3 regions of the Rhodococcus koreensis genome follow, and region 3 is predicted to be linked to each of the others. Evidence: riboswitches for the same ligand, from Rfam matches in the RefSeq annotation. Region 3 holds a riboswitch; each other region holds the start of a gene.
What was found. Region 3 has a riboswitch for cobalamin ahead of JWS14_RS33865 (ABC transporter substrate-binding protein). Riboswitches for the same ligand answer to the same signal wherever they lie in the genome.
Positions count from the first base shown of each region.

Region 1: linked by a shared signal. The riboswitch ahead of JWS14_RS01520 (cobaltochelatase subunit CobN) and the one ahead of JWS14_RS33865 (ABC transporter substrate-binding protein) in region 3 are both predicted to bind cobalamin.
Region 2: linked by a shared signal. The riboswitch ahead of JWS14_RS23975 (CbtB domain-containing protein) and the one ahead of JWS14_RS33865 (ABC transporter substrate-binding protein) in region 3 are both predicted to bind cobalamin.

Region 1 covers NZ_CP070609.1:378,596-384,931, forward strand. Annotated here, with positions in the region: gene JWS14_RS01515 (PPOX class F420-dependent oxidoreductase) at 1-312, opposite strand, end outside; gene JWS14_RS01520 (cobaltochelatase subunit CobN) at 330-3,932, opposite strand; cobalamin riboswitch at 3,989-4,131, opposite strand; gene cobG (precorrin-3B synthase) at 4,138-5,271, shown strand; gene JWS14_RS01530 (precorrin-8X methylmutase) at 5,296-5,922, shown strand; gene JWS14_RS01535 (precorrin-2 C(20)-methyltransferase) at 5,919-6,336, shown strand, end outside.
Region 2 covers NZ_CP070609.1:5,223,907-5,230,242, reverse strand. Annotated here, with positions in the region: gene JWS14_RS23990 (helix-turn-helix domain-containing protein) at 20-478, opposite strand; gene JWS14_RS23985 (alpha/beta fold hydrolase) at 541-1,296, opposite strand; gene JWS14_RS23980 (antibiotic biosynthesis monooxygenase family protein) at 1,329-1,643, shown strand; cobalamin riboswitch at 1,694-1,826, shown strand; gene JWS14_RS23975 (CbtB domain-containing protein) at 1,850-2,044, shown strand; gene JWS14_RS23970 (CbtA family protein) at 2,035-2,832, shown strand; gene JWS14_RS23965 (DUF5996 family protein) at 2,873-3,817, opposite strand; gene JWS14_RS23960 (hypothetical protein) at 3,961-4,416, shown strand; gene JWS14_RS23955 (DsbA family oxidoreductase) at 4,413-5,078, opposite strand; gene JWS14_RS23950 (CbtB domain-containing protein) at 5,315-5,509, shown strand; gene JWS14_RS51180 (SH3-like domain-containing protein) at 5,532-5,975, shown strand; gene JWS14_RS51175 (SH3-like domain-containing protein) at 5,972-6,271, shown strand; gene scnC (thiocyanate hydrolase subunit gamma) at 6,268-6,336, shown strand, end outside.
Region 3 covers NZ_CP070609.1:7,495,626-7,501,961, reverse strand. Annotated here, with positions in the region: gene JWS14_RS33885 (error-prone DNA polymerase) at 1-452, opposite strand, end outside; gene JWS14_RS33880 ((2Fe-2S)-binding protein) at 586-1,329, opposite strand; gene JWS14_RS33875 (ABC transporter ATP-binding protein) at 1,322-2,098, opposite strand; gene JWS14_RS33870 (FecCD family ABC transporter permease) at 2,095-3,180, opposite strand; gene JWS14_RS33865 (ABC transporter substrate-binding protein) at 3,177-4,172, opposite strand; cobalamin riboswitch at 4,272-4,412, opposite strand; gene JWS14_RS33860 (MMPL family transporter) at 4,506-6,336, shown strand, end outside.

The DNA of each region.
Region 1 (6,336 bases), 7.1 Mb from region 3:
GAGGATGCCGTACTTGCGGGCGATCACGTCCCGGGTGTGATCGGTGTCCGCGGCGTCGAGGATGACGGCGCGGGCCGGTACCTCGGGGCCCTTCGGCTTGCCGCGCGCATCGCACGCGGCCACCGTCACCTCCGGATTGCGGCGGATGCGTTTGACCTTGTAGGAGTCGGTGACCGTCCACATCAGCAGACGGTCACCGTCGGCGGCGGCCCATAGTGGCGTCGCCACCGGGGTGCCGTCTTTCCGAAACGTGGTGAGCAGGACATACTTCGCGGACGACACCCGATCGAATTCTGTGGTCACCCGGCCCATGCTAGCCCCGATGCCGGTCAGTCCCCTTCGAGTTCGCCTTCGGTTTCGAGGTACACCTGCCGCAGGCCGTCGAGGGTCTGCTGCTCGGGGTGCTCCCACATGTCCCGCTCGGCCGCCTCCAGGAGTCGTTCGGCGATGCCGTGCAGGGCCCACGGGTTGGACTGTTCCATGAACTTGCGGTTCTGCTCGTCCAGCACGTACGACTCGGCGAGTTTCTCGTACATCCAGTCGGCGACGACGTTGGTGGTGGCGTCGTATCCGAACAGGTAGTCGACGGTCGCCGCCATCTCGAACGCGCCTTTGTAGCCGTGGCGGCGCATCGCCTCGAGCCACCGCGGGTTCACGACCCGGGCCCGGAAGACGCGGGACGTCTCCTCCGACAGGGTCCGGGTGCGCACCGACTCGGGCCGGGTGCTGTCGCCGATGTACGCCTCGGGGGACTTCCCGGTGAGCGCCCGCACGGTCGCGACCATCCCGCCGTGGTACTGGAAGTAGTCGTCGGCGTCCGCGATGTCGTGTTCGCGGGTGTCGGTGTTCTTGGCCGCCACAGTGATTCGCCGGTACGCCGTCCGCATGTCGTCGGCGGCGGGTGCGCCGTCGAGTCCGCGGCCGTACGCGAACCCACCCCACGTGGTGTACACGTCGGCGAGGTCGGCGTCGCCGCGCCAACTCTTGGAGTCGATCAGCTGGAGCAGTCCGGCCCCGTAGGTGCCCGGCTTGGACCCGAAGATGCGGGTGGTCGCGCGACGTTCGTCGCCGTGCTCGGCGAGATCCGCCTGCGCATGGGCGCGCACGAAGTTGCTCTCGGCCGGTTCGTCCAGTGCGGCGACGAGCCGGACGGCGTCGTCGAGCAACGCCAGGACGTGCGGGAACGCGTCTCGGAAGAAGCCGCTGATCCGGACGGTGACGTCGATGCGCGGACGGCCCAGTTCCTCGAGGTCGATCACCTCGAGGTTCACCACGCGCCGGCTCGCCTCGTCCCACACCGGGCGCACGCCGAGGAGCGCGAACACCTCGGCGATGTCGTCGCCGGACGTGCGCATCGCGGACGTGCCCCACACGGACAGCCCCACCGACCGCGGCCATTCGCCGTGATCGGACTTGTAGCGGTCCAGCAACGATTCGGCCATCGCCTGACCGGTCTCCCAGGCGAGCCGCGACGGCACGGCCTTCGGGTCGACGGAGTAGAAGTTCCGGCCCGTCGGGAGCACGTTGATCAGCCCACGCAGCGGCGACCCGCTCGGCCCGGCGGCGATGAAACCGCCGTCGAGCGCGTGCAACACCTGGGCGATCTCGTTGTCCGTCTCCCGCAGCCGGGGCACCACCTCGGTGGCCGCGAACCGCAGGATCTTCGCGACCGTGGCGTCGTCGGTGAGGGTGTCGGCGGCGTCCGGGTTCCAGTCGGCGTTGTGCATGCCCTGCACCAGCCCGTGCGCCTGCTGCTCGATCTCGTCCACACGGGTGCGGGATTCGTCGCCGTCCTCGCTGAGGCCGAGAGCCTCACGGAGTCCGGGGACGTTCTGCTCGCCGCCCCACATCTGCCGGGCGCGCAGCATGGCGAGCACCAGTTCGACCTCGGCGTCGTCTCGGGGCGCCGCACCGAGCACGTGGAGCCCGTCCCGGATCTGGACGTCCTTGATCTCGCACAGCCAGCCGTCGACGTGCAGCAGCATGTCGTCGAACACGTCCTCGTCGGGACGTTCCTCGAGTCCGAGGTCGTGGTCCATCTTGGCGGCACGCATCAGCGTCCAGATCTGCTGGCGAATGGCGGGCAGCTTCGACGGGTCGAGTGCGGAGATGTTCGAGTGCTCGTCGAGGAGTTGCTCGAGCCGCGAGATGTCGCCGTAACTCTCGGCGCGGGCCATCGGCGGGATCAGGTGATCGACGAGGGTCGCGTGGGCGCGGCGCTTGGCCTGCGTGCCCTCCCCCGGGTCGTTGACGAGGAACGGGTAGATCAGGGGCAGGTCGCCGAGCGCGGCGTCGGTGCCGCACGAGGCGGACATGCCGAGTGTCTTGCCGGGCAGCCACTCGAGGTTTCCGTGCTTGCCGAGATGGACGACGGCGTCGGCGCCGAAACCGCCGGCCGCGGCGTCCGCCGCGATCCACCGGTACGCGGCGAGGTAGTGGTGGCTCGGCGGCAGGTCCGGGTCGTGGTAGATCGCGACCGGCTTCTCCCCGAATCCGCGGGGCGGCTGCACCATCAGGACGAGGTTTCCGAACTGCATTGCGGCGATGACGATTTCGCCGGCGGGATCCTGCGATCGGTCGACGTACAGTTCGCCGGGCGCGGGTCCCCAGTGTTCCTCGACGCCCTCGCGCAGTTCCGCGGGCAGCGCCGAGAACCACTCGCGGTAGCGGGCGGCGGAGATCCGGATCGGGTTCCCCTCCAGCTGCTCCGCGGTCAGCCAGTCCGGGTCCTGGCCGCCTGCGGCGATGAGGGCATGGATCAGCGCATCGCCGTCCTGGGCCGCGAGGCCGGGCACGGAGTCCGGCCCGTCCGCGGGGCCCAGGTCGTAGCCGGCGGCCCGCATCTCGGTGAGCAACCTGATCGCGCTGGCCGGGGTGTCGAGACCGACGGCGTTGCCGATGCGGGCGTGCTTCGTCGGGTACGCCGACAGCATCAGGGCGATCCGGCGTTCGGGTGCGGGGATGTGCCGGAGCCGGGCGTGCCGGACGGCGATGCCCGCCACCCGGGAGGCGCGCTCGGCGTCGGGAACGTAGGTGGACAGGCCGTCGGCGTCGATCTCCTTGAACGAGAACGGCACCGTGATCAGTCGGCCGTCGAACTCGGGGACCGCGACCTGGGTGGCCACGTCGAGGGGGGACAGTCCGTCGTCGTTGGACTCCCACGACTCCCGGCTGCTGGTCAGGCAGAGCCCCTGCAGGATCGGCACGTCCAGCGCGGCCAGCGCGGCGACGTCCCATGCCTCGTCGTCGCCGCCGGCCGACGCGCCCGCCGGCTTGGTGCCGCCGGCGGCGAGCACGGTGACCACCATCGCGTCCGCTCGGCGCAGCGTCGTCAGCAACTCCGGTTCGGCGGTGCGCAGCGACGCGCAGAAGATCGGCAGCGGAGTGCCGCCCGCCGCGTCGACGGCCTCGCACAGGGCCTCGATGTAGCGGGTGTTCCCGGCCAGGTGCTGGGCGCGGTAGTAGAGAACGGCGATCGTGGGGCGGTCCGCGTCGGCGTCGGGGGCGAACGGCGCGACACCCCAGCTCGGCAGGTGGACCGGCGCCTCGAAACCGTGACCGGTCAGCAGCACGGTGTCCGACAGGAAGTGGTGCAGTTGGGCGAGGTTGTCGGCGCCGCCCTCGGCGAGATAGTTGTGCGCCTCCGCCGAGACACCGGCCGCGACCGTCGAGCACTCCATCAACTCGGCGTCCGGGGCGTGCTCGCCGCCGAGGACCACCACGGGCAGTCCGCTGGCCAGGACCGCGTCGAGTCCCTCTTCCCATGCCCGCTTGCCGCCGAGGATGCGCACCACGACCAGGTCGGCGCCGTCGAGCAGTCCCGGCAGATCCTCCTCGACCAGCAGCCGTGCCGGGTTGGCCCAGCGGTAGTCCGCCCCGCTGGCGCGTGCGCTGAGCAGGTCGGTGTCGGAGGTGGAGAGCAGCAGGATCACGTGTGGAGCCTTCCTGGGGGTGTCGCGCCCCGTGGCGGTGGTTCTGTGCGGAACCGGAGGTCGGAGGACGGCAGGCGAGGGTCTGGCTCGCCCACCGGTTTCGGCGAGCTCACAGTGGCGCGACCGCACCGGATTCGCACCGGCTTCCTCTCCTGCTGTCGCAAGTGCTGGTGATGCTACCCGGGGCCGGACGTAACCTGGGACCATGGTCGACTACCGCTCCCGCCCCGATGCATGCCCCGGCGCGCTGCAGGTCCATCAGGCGGCCGACGGTGCGCTCGCCCGGGTGCGCCTCCCCGGCGGTGTGCTGACCTCCGCCCAGCTGCAGACACTCGCGGAATCGGCGCGCGACCTCGGCAACGGCGAGATCGAATTGACGTCCCGCGGCAATGCACAACTGCGGGCGGTCCGCGATCCGCTGGAGTTCGCCGGGCGCCTCGCCGACGCGGGCCTGCTGCCCTCGGAAACGCACGAGCGGGTCCGGAACATTCTCGTCTCGCCGCTGACCGGCCGGATCGGGGGTCTGACGGACCTGCGCGATCTGATCGGTGTACTGGACCGGACGTTGTGCGCCGACCCCACGTTGGCGGACCTGCCCGGCCGCACCCTGTTCACCCTCGACGACGGCCGGGGCGACGTCTCGGCGCTCGGCGGCGATTTCGGGGTCCACGCTGTCGGTGGGTCGGAGGTCGCGCTGATCCTCGCCGGTCGCGACAGCGGCGTCCGGATCCCGACAGCGGACGCGGTGTCGATGCTCGTCGATGCCGCCCGCGTCTTCCTGGAGCTGCGCGAACGGCACTGGCGGCTGTCCGAGATCGCCGACGGGGTCGAACGGACGCTGTCGGCACTGACGCTGGCACCGACCGCCGACCCGCTTGGCGGGTTCGACGAGCACCGGCCGCCGATCGGGTGGCTCGACCAGCCGGACGGCAACGTGACCCTCGGCGGCGGTCTCGCATTCGGGGTCCTCGACGCCCGGCTGGCGGAATTCCTCGCCGCGGTCGAGAAGCCGGTAGTCGTCACGCCGTGGAAAACGGTGCTGCTGTGCGATCTGGACGAGTGGTCCGCCGAGCAGGTGGTCCGGGTCCTCGCCCCGATAGGCCTGATCTTCGACGAGAACTCGCCGTGGCTGAAGGTCAGCGCCTGCACCGGGCAACCCGGGTGCGAGAAGGCGCTAGCCGATGTGCGGACCGATGCGCGGGACGCCGTCGCGAGCGGCGAACTCCCGGTGGAGGGCCGACAGCACTGGTCGGGCTGCGAGCGGTGCTGCGGCCGCCCCAAGGGCGAGGTCGCCGACGTCGTCGCCACCAAGACGGGTTACCGGGTGGAGGAGCGGTGAACCCGGAGCCTCTATCGTGAGCGGATGATCGAGTACATCCGAGACGGCGCGGAGATCTACCGCCAGTCCTTCGCCACGATCCGCGCCGAGGCGGATCTCAGTGCCTTTCCCGAGGACGTCTCACAGGCCGTGGTCCGCATGATCCACGCGAGCGGTCAGGTCGATCTCGTGGACGACGTCGCGTTCACCCCCGGCGTCGTGAAGGCCGCCCGCGCGGCGCTGGCGGACGGCGCCCCGATCCTGTGCGACGCGCAGATGGTCGCCGCCGGCGTGACCCGCAAGCGTCTCCCGGCGGACAACGAGGTGATCTGCACCCTGCGCGACCCCCGGGTTCCGGTGCTGGCGGAGCAGATCGGGAACACCCGCTCGGCGGCCGCGCTCGAATTGTGGGGCAGCAAACTGGAGGGGGCCGTCGTCGCGATCGGCAACGCCCCGACCGCCCTGTTCTACCTGTTGGACATGATCGAATCCGGTGCACCCCGGCCCGCCGCGATCGTGGGCGGCCCGGTCGGGTTCATCGGCGCGGCGGAGTCGAAGGAAGCGTTGATCGAGCACCCGAGCGGACTCGACTATCTGGTGGTCCGCGGCCGCCGCGGTGGCAGTGCCATCACGGCTGCGGCGCTGAATGCGATTGCGAGCGAAGTCGAATGAGTTCCAACGAGCAGTCGACCGGCAAGCTGTGGGGCGTCGGCATCGGACCGGGCGACCCGGAACTGGTGACGGTCAAGGCTGCGCGGGTCATCGCCGAGGCCGACGTAGTGGCGTTCCACAGCGCCAGGCACGGCAAGAGCATCTCCCGCGCGGTCGCGGCGCCGTACCTGCGTGAGGGCCAGATCGAGGAGCACCTCGTCTACCCGGTCACCACCGAGACCGTCGACCACCCGGGCGGATACCAGGGGGCGATGGACGAGTTCTACGAGGAAGCGTCGCAGCGGCTCGCCGCGCACCTCGACGCCGGCCGTACGGTGGCGCTCCTCGCGGCGGGCGACCCGCTCTTCTACAGCTCGTACATGCACATGCACAAGCGGCTGGCGCAGCGCTTCGAGGCGGAGGTGATTCCCGGGG
Region 2 (6,336 bases), 2.3 Mb from region 3:
CGGTTGCCCTGCCCCTCGATCAGCGGGTCGAGACGAAGCCGTCAGCGGCGTCGCCGGGGTCCGGGGTTTCCTCGTGCGCCATCTCCTCGAACACCTGACCGCGTCGCGCACGCTCGTGTTGTCGGAAGGCCAGCACATCCGCCAACTCCACCCGCCGATGCCGGCCCGGCGACGAGTACGGAATCTTCCCGGCCTCCAGCAACCGCACCAACGTCGGCCGGGTAATGCCCAGCAGTTCGGCGGCCTCCTGCGTCGTCAGCACCGTCCGGTGCGGCTCCACCGTCACCGCCTGCCCCCGATCCAGAGCCGTGACCGCGTCGACGAGCAACCCGCGGACACTGTCCGGCAACCGCGCCGAACCCTCCGGGGTCGAGATCGTCACATCGCCCTGACCAGCGAGAACAAACTTCAACGCGGTGAGAAGGTCCCGATCGTCGGCGCCCGGCGGCAACACCGTGTGGTTCATCAGAGCGGCCATACCTCAACCATAAAACGAAAAAAACGAACACACAATGTCCTGAGCAGCGGACGAGGTGGCTCTCAGCCGAGTTCGTCGAGGAATTCCTCGACCACTTTCCGGTACTGCTCCGGCTGGTCGTCGTGGACGAGGTGCCCGGCCTGCGCGATGCGGACGTACTCGGCGCCGGGATGCCGCTCCGCCATGGTCCGCATCTGACCGTCCGGGGTGATGGTGAACTCCCCCTCGATCAGCAGGGCCGGAACGGTGATCGACGCCCACTGGTCCCAGAAGTGCCGGTCGCCCCACTCCGCCGAGATGTCGCGGAACGTGTCGACGTCGCCGTGCAGGTACCAGCCGTCGGCGCGCTTCTCGAACGACTCCAGGAAGTACTGTCCGGCAACCGGACCGAAGAACTCGAACAGATCCTCCCGGGTCGCGAACGGCTGCGGCCAGTTCGAGATCATCGCCGCCCAGTCGTCGGCGGTGCGGCCACGGAAGTCGGGGGCCATGTCTTCGAGGACGAGCGCCGACACCTTGTCCGGGTGCTCGGCCGCCAGGCACCAGGCGTGCAGGGCGCCCATCGAATGGCCGATCACCACCCACGGCTCGGTGAAGGCCGCGAGAGCCGCGGACAGATCTGCTACGAATGCTTCCGTCGTCAACCGCGACGGCGCGGGCCTGCCGTGGCCTGCGGCGTCAAACGTGAAGACGTGGCCGTGCTCGCGCAGCCACGGCACGTGCCGTCCCCACGTCCGGGCACTGCCCATCAGTCCGTGCAGCAGCAGAATCGGCTGTCCCGTCCCACCCTCGTCGTGCAACGCACTCTCACCCGCCACCACTCCGACGCTAGCGGAGTAATCTCGCCCGCATGGCAGTGGTGAAGATCAACGCAATCGAAATCCCCGAGGGTGCGGGGCCCGAACTCGAGAAGCGCTTCGCGGCGCGCGCGCACGCCGTGGAGAACTCTCCCGGCTTCCTCGGCTTCCAGCTCCTGCGTCCGGTGCAGGGCGAGAACCGCTACTTCGTCGTCACGCAGTGGGAGAGCGAAGAGGCATTCGCGGCGTGGCGCGACGGTCCGGCCCGGGAAGCACATGCGGGTGAGCGGAAGAAGCCGGTGGCGTCCGGGGCGTCGCTGCTGGAGTTCGAGGTCGTACTCGACGTCGCGGCGGCGAACAAGAGCTGAGCGGCGGGGGCGGGCCGAGGATTGACACGACGGCCCGCCGGGTGCAAAAGTTCGCAGGACAATGCGATGGTTCGGCAGGAATCCGGTGCAATCCCGGAGCGGTCGCGCCACTGTAAATCGGAGTAGTCCTTCACGGGAACCACCTCGACAGCCAGATACTGCGGCCATCGCCTGGACCTAGGGGACGCGAAATCCCAGGAGGAACTATGGCACTCGCCTACGCACCCGGCTCGTCGGTCGACACGACCCGTCTCGCCGTCATCTCTTTCGCGATCGTTCTGTTCGCGATGCTCGCTCTCTACCTCGTGGGATTCGACCAGGGCGCGATCTCGCGCAGTGGCATGTACATGCATGAATTGATGCACGACGGCCGCCACCTCCTGGGTCTGCCATGCCACTGACCGATTCCTTCACGAAACTCCTCATCCGCGGTCTGCTGGCCGGCCTGATCGCAGGCATCCTGGCCGGTGGCGTCGCGTTCGTTCTCGGTGAGTCGCACATCGACGCGGCCATCGCGATCGAGGAATCGCACAGCGCCGCCGAACCCGAAGGCCACTCACACGACGCCACCCAGGCGGACGAGCCTGCCGGGCACTCGCACGACGAGGAGGAAGCCCTCGTCAGCCGCGACGGGCAGCGCTTCGGACTGTTCCTCGCCACGTCCCTCGCCGGACTGGCTCTCGGAGCGATCTTCGCCGTCGTCCTCCACTACGCGCGACGGCTGACCACGCTGTCGGGTCCGGTCTTCGGCATGTCGCTGGCCGCGCTCGGCTGGCTGGCGATCGAGGCCGTGCCGTTCTTCAAGTACCCCGCCAACCCGCCGGCCGTCGGCGATCCCGACACGATCAACCAGCGCACGTGGTTGTGGCTTGCCGCAGTCGCGCTGGGCCTGCTCGCCGTGGTGGCGTCCGTCTTCGCGGCGAAGGCCGTCGCCGCACAGGAGTTCCTGTCGGTGCGGATCGCGGCGCCGGTTGTCGCGTTCCTCGTGGTGGCGACCATCGGATACCTCGTGCTGCCCACGATCAACGAAGTGGGTGACGACTTCCCCGCGGTGCTGCTGTGGCAGTTCCGGCTGTCGTCCCTCGCGACGCAGGCCACGCTGTGGCTGGTTCTCGGACTCGTGTTCGCGTTCCTCACGGAGCGTGCCACCCGGGCCACGGCGCCCGCGTCGGCGAACGCCTCTGCCTGACCATGTGAGTGGCACGGTGTGCTGGAGCACACCGTGCCACTCACATGGGATGGGTGTCCCAACGGGCCGGGTCCGTCTCCAGGGCGGCCCGGTCCCAGCCACCCCGATCGGCGGCCGCATCGTACGTGCTGTGCAGGAACTTCAGCAGAGCCGCATCGGGGTCGTCCGCGGTGCGGACGGTCTCGTACGGCAGCAGGAACTGCCGGAACTCCGCGCTGTAGAACGCGCCGTCCGGCCCGACCGGGTAGTCGGCGAAGCCGTCCGGTTCCGGATAGGCGTACGCGTAGAACGCGCCCTCGACGCCACCGCCGGGCCAGAATCCACAGCTGCTCAGCTCGTGTGAGTAGCCCTCGACCATCACCCAGTCGCCGCAGTTCGGCGCTCCCCCAGGATGAGTGGGCGCGCTTCGACCGGAGAACCGGGTACAGGCCAGGTCGAGCGCACCCCAGAAGAAGTGCACGGGACTGACCTTCCCGATGAAGTGGGCACGGAACTCGTGCAGCACACGATCCGCCTGCACGAGCTGCCGCCAGAACCGGTGCACCGACTCACCGTCGTACGAGCAGTGCTGCGTGTCCTCTGCGAACGGAACAGCCGTCTCCACCTCGTTGGGCCTGGCCAGGATGGTCGTCGTCACGCCCAGTTCGGCCAGCGTGTCCATCGTCTCCGCATAGAAATCGGCCACCGACTTCGGTTCGAGCGCAACCGTTCCGGTTCCGCCCGCGCTCGTGCGGATCACCAGCCGATGGTCGACGAAGTCGAATTCGATGTCGAAACACTCGGTGCCGTACGGGACGGTCGACGTGGTGAGACCGCGGGGGCTCACGTACAGCGGCACCTGCCACCAGTGGTTGATCAGCGGTGCGTGGGCCAGGCGGATCTTCCCGACGATCTGCGTCCACATGTGCAGGGTGTCCCTCGTCGGCGTCCACTCGTCCACCTTCAACGCCGGCCATGCATCTCCGGATCGTGTCTGCTCGCGCACAGTGCCTCCCTGCCGACGACGTGCTTTTCAATGTGCTCCCCGTCCGGAGTGATGGCAAGGTGCCGCACCGATACCCGAGTAGGGGTGGCCGCCACTCCCCGGGGTGATGTGCCCGCGATGTCACCGATACCAGCATTGGGGACATGACCACTCGCACCGCACCACCGGCCCCGCAGACGGTCGAACACGCGTTCTGGCTGCTCGGGCTCGCCCTGTTCGCCGGCGTGGTGGAGGCGATTGCACACGCGTCCACCGCACTGGAGAATCCGGACGCCGACGTCGCCGGGCTCGCCGGACAACTCGCGGTCCGTGTTCTCGTCTACGCCGCGGTGCTGTTCGTCATGACCCGGTTCCGCAGCGGCAGGGCGTGGGCGCGGGGTGTCCTCGCGATCAGCCTCGGCGCCTTCGGCGTCACGTCGCTCGTGGCGGAGCCGATCGCCTGGATGACGGCGTGCGATGACCCGATGTCCGCCGTCTCCGGTCTGACGCTCGACGTCGCGGTGATCGCGCTCGCCCGGCTCACGCACCTCGCGGCGGTGATCGCCGCACTGGCACTCATGTTCCGGGCTGACGCCAACCGGTACTTCGCCCGCTGCTAGGTGACCGGCGCCGCGCTCGCCTGCGTCAGGAGCTGCAGGAACACGTCCTTCGGCTGCGCACCGGATACCGCGACCCGGCGGTTGGCGACGAAGAACGGCACCCCCGACACCTGCAACGCACGAGCGGTGTCGAGATCGGCCCGGACCGCGTCCGCACCGGCATCGGAATCGAGTTCGGCGCGCACCGTGTCGGCGTCGAGCCCGGCCCGCGCCGCGATGTCGACGAGCACCTCGCGGTCGTCGATCACGGCGCCCTCACCGAAGTGGGCGCGGAACAGTCCCTCCACCACGGCATCTCGCCTGTCGCCCGCGAGGTGGATCAGCCGGTGCGCGTCGAAGGTGTTGGCGGCGACGACCGTGTCGAAGTCCAGTCGCAGACCCTCGTCGGCCGCCGTCTGCGCGACGTGCCCGAACATCTGACGGACCTGCTCCGCCGACAGCCCCTTGCTCTCCACCAGGGCGTCGAGTTCGGTGCGCCGCTCCCCGACCGGGGTGTCCGGGGACAGCTGGTACGACCGCCACGTCACGTTGACCCGGTCGCGCCCCTCGAACTCGTCGAGGGCCGACAGGAAACGGCGCTTGCCGATGTAGCACCAGGGGCAGGCCACGTCGGACCAGATCTCGATCTCGATGTCGCCGTCGTGCTTCTGCTGTGTCGTCACAGTTCAGTGGAACAGATCGGTGCCGGATTCTGTTCCGGCTCGTTCCGCTCAGAGGATGTCTTGGCTCGCCGTGGTGTATTTACGCCCGCCGAATTCGACCGAACGGTACGGTGAGGGTGTCGACACGGCGAGAGTAACGTCGTATCGATCGTGCCGCTGAACGAGGGGCGCTCGTCGCGATGCCCGGACAATCGACGGCCGATGGTTGCGGAACCCGAACTCCTCCAGGAGTAGCCATGGTTTACGTCTCTTCACCGAGCAAGTCCGTCGAATCAGTCGGAATCGTGCTGATCGCCGTCGGAGTCGTCCTGCTCTCACTTCTCACCCTCTACCTGGTCGGCTTCGACCAGGGTGCGATCTCCCGAAGTGGCATGTACCTGCACGAATTGATGCACGACGGACGCCATCTCCTGGGAGTCCCCTGTCACTAGGTCCACCCCTACGGAGCGCGCGATGAACTCTCCAGCAGAATTCGAAGCACAGGCGAACAGAGTGGCGGGGTACGGCCCCCTCCATCACGAAGAGATGGATTCGCCGTACTACCTCCCCAATTCCGCGTTCGACGCGCTGCGGCACGTGCTGCACGACGTCGGCGGCCAGCCCGCCCTTCCCGTCGCGTACGAGGAGAAGGTCGAAGAGGACTGGGAGATGAGCACGTACGTCACGTGCGAATGCCTCGGCTGGCGGGGCGTGTGGAACTCGGAGGAACGCCGTCGCGCCGAGAACGACCTGGGTGCCACGCTCTACTTCGGATTGCCGTACTACGCGCGGTGGATCACGGTGGCTGCCAAGACACTCATCAACAAGGGCCTGATCACGCCGGACGAACTCTCCGCCAAGATCGACGAAGTGCGGGCCCGGACCGCCGGCGGACCTACGGCGGGAGGCCGGTCATGACGAAGTTCGAGATCGGCGACCGCGTCACCGTCAAGGATGCGACGTCGATGTTCCACACCCGCACGCAGGCATTCATCCGCGGGCACACCGGCGTCGTCGTCGAACACCGCCCGGCGTGGGTGATCCCCGAGGACGAGGCGTGGGGACGCGTCGACGACGGCCGGACCGAGCCGTTCTACGTCGTCCGCTTCCAGCAGACCGACCTCTGGCCCCGCTACACCGGATACGAGATCGACACCTTGGAAACCGAGTGCTCCGAGCGCTGGCTCGAGCCGGCAGGAGAGGCCGACACATGACGCATTCGCACGACGATCACGCCCCGATCCAGGCCTCGGAGGAGGTCAGCGAATTCGAGATCCTG
Region 3 (6,336 bases):
GCCGCGATCTCCCGGGAGAGTCGCCGGTACCCCTCCTGGCCTCGCGCCAGCACCAGCAGGTGCGCGTCGTCCAACGTCAGTTCGGACCCGAACACGGTGCGCATGTTCAGTTCCTTCGCCGCCTCGGCGAACCGGACCACACCGTAGAACCCGTCGTGGTCGGTGAGCGCGATGGCCTCGAGACCGAGCCGGACGGCCTCCTCCACCAGCTCTTCCGGCGGGGAGGCGCCGTCGAGGAAGCTGAACGCCGAGTGCGCGTGCAGTTCGGCGTACGGCACGGTGGAACCGGGACGCTCCTGACGGCCCGCCCGGTACTCCCCCCGTTTACGCGACCATGCGGGACTGTCGCCGCCGTCGCCCGGATACATCGACTCCGGGTCGACCCGCCCCGGCCTGCCCGACAGGACGCGTTCCATCTCGGACCACGTCGGCGGACCGTTTCCCCAACCCATCTGATTACACCTCTTCTACCCGCGCACGTGCGTGCCGAGATCACAGAAGATGCCGCTGGGGAAGGCGCATCATTCGAACGGGAGTTCGAATGCTGTCAGTGTGCCATCACCCTCGCGGACCGGTCAATGCGGGTCACCTCACCAGCGCGGCCAGACCTCTCAGACGGTCCTCGGCAGGCCTTCGCGGGCAGCTCACGCACTTGCCCGAGCCGGGGGTCTCGTAGATCAGGCAGCACGACGCCCGTTGCGTGAACCGGCGCGACAGCGCCCCGGCCCGGACGTCGACGAACCGCGGGTCCGGCAGCACGACACCGGCGCGGCGAAGTGCGTCCACCAGACCCCGGGCGAAGATGCTGCCGCGGGCGCGGTCGCCGCACGCCGTTCCCGCGTCGAGGGCCCGGTTGGCGATCGAATCCGTGGTGATCGCCCACATCGCGGCGTGCCGCACCCCGGACACCGCGGCGAGCGCATCGACGATCGGCGTCAGTGCCGCGGCCATCTCGGCCGCGAGTTCGGACAGCCCCTCGGTGACCGGCAGCCCCGACGACGCGGTGATGCCCCCGAGGTACCCGTCGTCGCGGAGGAATGCCACGGCGTCGCCGAGCCCCGGGTGGGCGGCGACACCCGTGACGAGCGCGGTCGCGATCGGGATCCCGGTCAGCGTCGAACTGGCCGAGTACCACCACAGCGTCCCGTTGACCCGGGGATCGTCGCTGCCCCACCGCCTCGCCGTGTCCGCGACCCGGTCCGCGAGCCAGCCGGGATCGGTCAGGCGCACGGCCGGGAACGAGGCTGCGCCGGGGTGTGCGATCTGGTCGGCGATCATCGGGACGCGGCGTGCGGTCAGCTCGTACGCGCGCCGCAGTTGCTCATCCATCGGCCAGCCCCAGGATCTCCATCGTCAGCCGCGGACTCGACCGCACGACGGCGCGGATGCCGAACACCCCGCCGAGCACGGTGTCGTCCAGGACGTCGGCGGGCGGACCGGTGCTGATCACCCGTCCATCGTGCAGCACGGCAAGGGTGTCGCAGTACTCCACGGCAAGCCGGAGGTCGTGCATGGTCACGACGATCGCGAGACCGTCGCGCGCGAGGTCGCGCAGCAGGTTCATCACCGTCAGCTGATGCCGCAGGTCGAGGTGGTTGGTGGGTTCGTCGAGCAGCAGGACCCGCGGCTGCTGCGCGAGAGCCCGGGCGATCGACACCCGCTGGCGTTCCCCACCGGACAGCGCCTGCACGTCGCGGCCGGCGAGTTCGGCCAGCCCCACCTGCCGTATACACGTCTCCACGATTTCGCCGTCGACCCCGTTCGCCCGTTCGAACCAGCCCCGGTGCGGGACGCGTCCGAGCGACACGGATTCGCGCACGGTCAGTCCCGCGGACACCCGCGGTTCCTGGGTGCTCGCGCCGATCGTGCGGGCGAGTTCTCGTCTGCCCAGATCGGCGCTGTCCGTTCCGTCGACGACGACGGCGCCCGCGGTCGGGGTGAGCGCGCGGTAGCAGCAGCGCAGCGCCGTGGTCTTCCCGGAACCGTTGGGCCCGACCAGCGCCAGCACCTCACCGGGACGGACGGCGAGGTCGACGCCGTGCAGCACTTCCCGCGATCCGAGTTCGGCGCGGACCCGGTGCAGGCTCAGCGCGGTCACTCGGCCCTCCCGTACTGCCGGTACAGCATCCACACGAAGATCGGTGCTCCCACCAGGGCGGTGACGACGCCCACCGGGACCTCGATGCTCCGCGCGACCGACCGCGCGGCCGTGTCCGCCGCGACCATCGCGATCGCGCCGAGGAACGCGGCGACGGGCAGCAGCCTGACCGCGCGGGCACCCACGACGTACCCGGCCAGGTGCGGCACGAGCAGGCCGATGAAGCCGATGCCGCCGGCGACGGACACGGCCGCCCCTGCCAGCATCGACACCCCGAGCAACTGCACGACGCGGAAGCGCCGCACGTTCATCCCCAGGGCGGCGGCGCCTTCGTCTCCCGCCTGCAGCAGGTCGACACGGCTCGCGCTCAGCATCATCGCCGCCCCCACCGTCGCGAGTGCGAGAGCCGGGAAAATCACCGTCGACCAGCGTGAGTCGCCGAAACCGCCCGCCAGCCAGTGCATCACCGAACTCAGTTGGTGCTCGTCGGCGACGACCAGGATCGAGAAGGTGATGAGGGCGGAGAACACCTGCGCCGACGCGACACCGACGAGAATGACCGCGGTCGGCTGCGGATACCGGCCGCCGATCGCCAGTGACAGGAACAGCGGCACCATGGCGCCCAGGAACGCCGCGGCGGGAATCGTGAACACGCCGCGCGCTCCCACTCCGAGCCCGAGCACCGTCACCACCACCACGCCGAAACCCGCACCCGAGGACACGCCGAGCAGATACGGATCGGCCAGCGGATTACGTGTCACCGCCTGCGCCACGGCTCCTGCCAGGGCGAGCGCCGCCCCGACGACCGCGGCGGTCAGCGCCCGCGGCAACCGGGAGTCCAGCACGATCGATTCCCGGGCCTGCGACCACCAGGGCTCGAACGCACCCGGGGCCACCCGGTGCGCGACGATCGCCCAGACGTCGCCGACCGGGATGCGCACCGAACCGAACGACACGGCGAGGCCAAGGACGAACAGGGTCGTCAGGGCGAGCAGCATCACCAGGCCCGCGAACCCGACGCGCGCCCGGGAGGGGTGCGTGGGCGACGCGTGTGGCGCCGCACGTTCGGCGGTCGTGGTCATCGCGCGCCGACGGCGTCCGGATGCAGCGCCCGCGCGATCGTCTCCACCGACCGCACCAGGCGCGGGCTCTCGAAGAAGTCGTCGAGCGGCACCACCACGAAACGGCCGGCTTTCACTGCGGGCGTCGTCGACATGATCGGGTGCGACTTCAGGAAGTCGATCTTCGCCTGCGCGCTCGTCGTGCCGTAGTCGAGGACGACGATCGCCTCCGGGGCGCGTTCACCGATGATCTCCCACGTGGACTTCGAATACGGCTTCTCCCCCTCCGCGAAGAGGTTGGCCGCACCCGCGTGGTCCGCGATGAGCTGGCCGACACCCACACCGCCGATCGTCAGCGGAACGTCCTCGCCGGAATCGTAGAAGAACGTCGGAACCGGGGCGGTGCCTGCGATCTCGTCCCGCACGGCCTGCAACCCGGACGTCACCCGTTCGCTGACGGCGACTGCCTCGTCCGGGACGCCGAGGATCTCACCGAGCTGCGTGTAATCGCTGCGCAGCAGTCCGATGTCGGGGAAACCCTGCCCGCAGTACTCGGAGAACAGGAAGGTGGGGATGCCCTGTTCGCCGAGGGATTCGCGCGAGCGTCCCTCCTTCTCGTCGAACGCGCTGCGCATGCCGCCGACCACCAGGTCGGGGTCGAGGTCGAGGATCTGTTCCCGGGTCGGGTATTCCTTCGCGAGTTTCGGGATCTTCGCGAAGGCATCCGCGAACTCCGGCAGCGGGGTCGCGTCGCCGTACCCCGTGCCGACGATGCGATCACCGGCCCCCATCTCGATCAGCACCTCGGTGACGTGATCGTTCATGCTGACGATGCGCTGCGGCGGCGCGTCGAACGTCTCCGTTCGCGCGCAGTTGGTGACGGACACCGGCTCGGCGAAGGATTCGGCGGAAGCGGTCTGCCCCACGGACTCCCCGCGCGAACATCCGGCGACCACCAGCGCGGCCACGGCGAGCGTGACCAGAGCGGAACTTCGGAACAACTGACAGTGCATGTAAACCTCATTGCGGCTCAGAGCCACGAATGAGAAGCCGGCAGACGCCCACGTGCAGGCGCGCCTGCGGGACTCCGCTTCGTAGACCACGACGAAAAGGATGTCGCACACCACACGCCGGGTAATCGGGCTCGCCACCGAAATGCTCTGGTGGCCTACCGTTGCGGGTCAGCGCCGGATTCGGACCGGCTTCCCCCGTGCGTGTGACTGCAAGTGCACTGCCGAGTATGCACGATTTGCCGGGACCAGCGTCACACCCCCACCGGCAATCCCTCGATCCGCACTACAGTCGGCAGTCGCAGCCGACCGCCCCCGATCACCCGGAGTTGACGCATGACACGTTGGGCCTCGACCGTTGTTTCACGCAAATGGTGGGTCCTGACCCTCGCCGTGTTCGCCGTTGTGGTGAGCGGCGTGTGGGGCACCGGTGTGTTCGCAAAGCTCAGCTCCGGCGGATTCATCGACCCCGGTAGCGAATCCGCCGAGGTGGCGCGAATCGTCGAGGACAATCTGGGTCCGCAAACGCCGGACATCATCGCCATCTACACCGCACCCGACGGGAAGACCCTCGACGACATCGGCCCCCAGGTCACCGCGAGTCTCGACCGGTTCGCCGCCGAGGTGCCGACGTATTCGGTGACGTCGTACTGGACGGCGGACGCGACGAGGAAGCACCTGATGGTGTCGGAGGACGGCACCAAGGCGTCGGCCGCGATCACCGTCGACCCGGATGCCGGGATCACCGCCGCCACGTTCAACGATCTGCTGCCGAAGCTCGAGGTGGAGGGCGTCGACACCGAGTTCGCGGGCAACTCGGTGGTGGGTGTGGCGTTCAACAACCGGCTGCAGCAGGACCTGGTGCTGGCCGAGGCGATCGCGCTGCCGATCACTCTCGTGTTGCTGGTCTTCATCTTCGGCGGACTGGTCGCCGCCGCCGTTCCGGTGTTCGTCGGGCTGCTCTCGATCTTCAGCGCCCTCGCGACGCTGCGCCTGCTGACCCTGTTCACCGACGTCAGTTCGTTCGCGATCAATGTGGCGTCCCTGCTCGGCCTGGGGCTCGCGATCGACTACGGCCTGTTCATCGTCGGCCGTTTCCGCGAGGAACTGGAGTCCGGCGCCGACGTGGCCGAGGCGACCCGGCGCACCGTCCTGACCGCGGGTCGCACCGTGTTGTTCTCCGGTCTGCTTCTGGTGTGCGCGTTCTCGGGGATGCTGGTGTTTCCGCAGGACGTGATCAAGTCGCTCGGGTTCGGTGCGATGGCCGCGGTCGCGAGTGCGGCGCTGCTGTCCCTCACCGCGGTGCCCGCGCTGCTCGCGATCCTCGGTCACCGCATCAACGCGCTGAGCTGGCGCAAGGACGCGGCGCAGCGCGGTGAGGTGCGCGCCCGCAAGTTCTGGGGCTCCGTCGTCACCTGGGTGATGCGTCGGCCGGTCGCCATCGCGGTCGGAATCGTCGCGGGTCTGATGGTCCTGGCCGCGCCGCTGCTCAGCGCGTCACTCGGCGAGGTCACGTACACGGCGCTGCCCGAGAACGATCCCGCCCGTATCGCCACCGACACCCTCACCACCGAATTTCCCACCACCGGGAACGGCGCCACCCTGATCCTCCGCGGCACCGACGGCACCGCGCCGACCGCCGCCGACGGAGCCGCGGTGGCACAGGCCGCCGGCCAGGTGCCGGGCATCGGCGCCGCCACCGTCGTCGCGTCCAACGGCGAACTGGTGGCGGTGCAGGCCGTCTACTCCGAGGGAGTGACCACCGACGACCAGAGCGCGGCGGTGGACGGTCTCCGCGCCATCTCCGTCCCCGAGGGAACCGAACTGCTCGTCGGCGGCGGCCAGGCGACCGTCGACGACGGCAACGCGGCGATCGTGCACTGGATGCCGGTCATGATCGCGATCATGGTGGGTTCGACGCTGGTCCTGCTGTTCCTGGCGTTCGGCTCGGTGGTGCTGCCGATCAAAGCGGTCGCGATGGCGGGGCTGAGTCTCGCCGCCACGTTCGGGGTGCTCACCTGGATCTTCGAGCTGGGACACGGCGCGGGCCTGCTCGGGGTCAGTCCGGCACCGCTCGAGGCGACGTTCGTGGTCCTCATTCTCGCCGTCGTCTTCGGCCTGTCCACCGACTACGAGGTGTTCCTGATGTCGCGCATGGTCGAGGCGC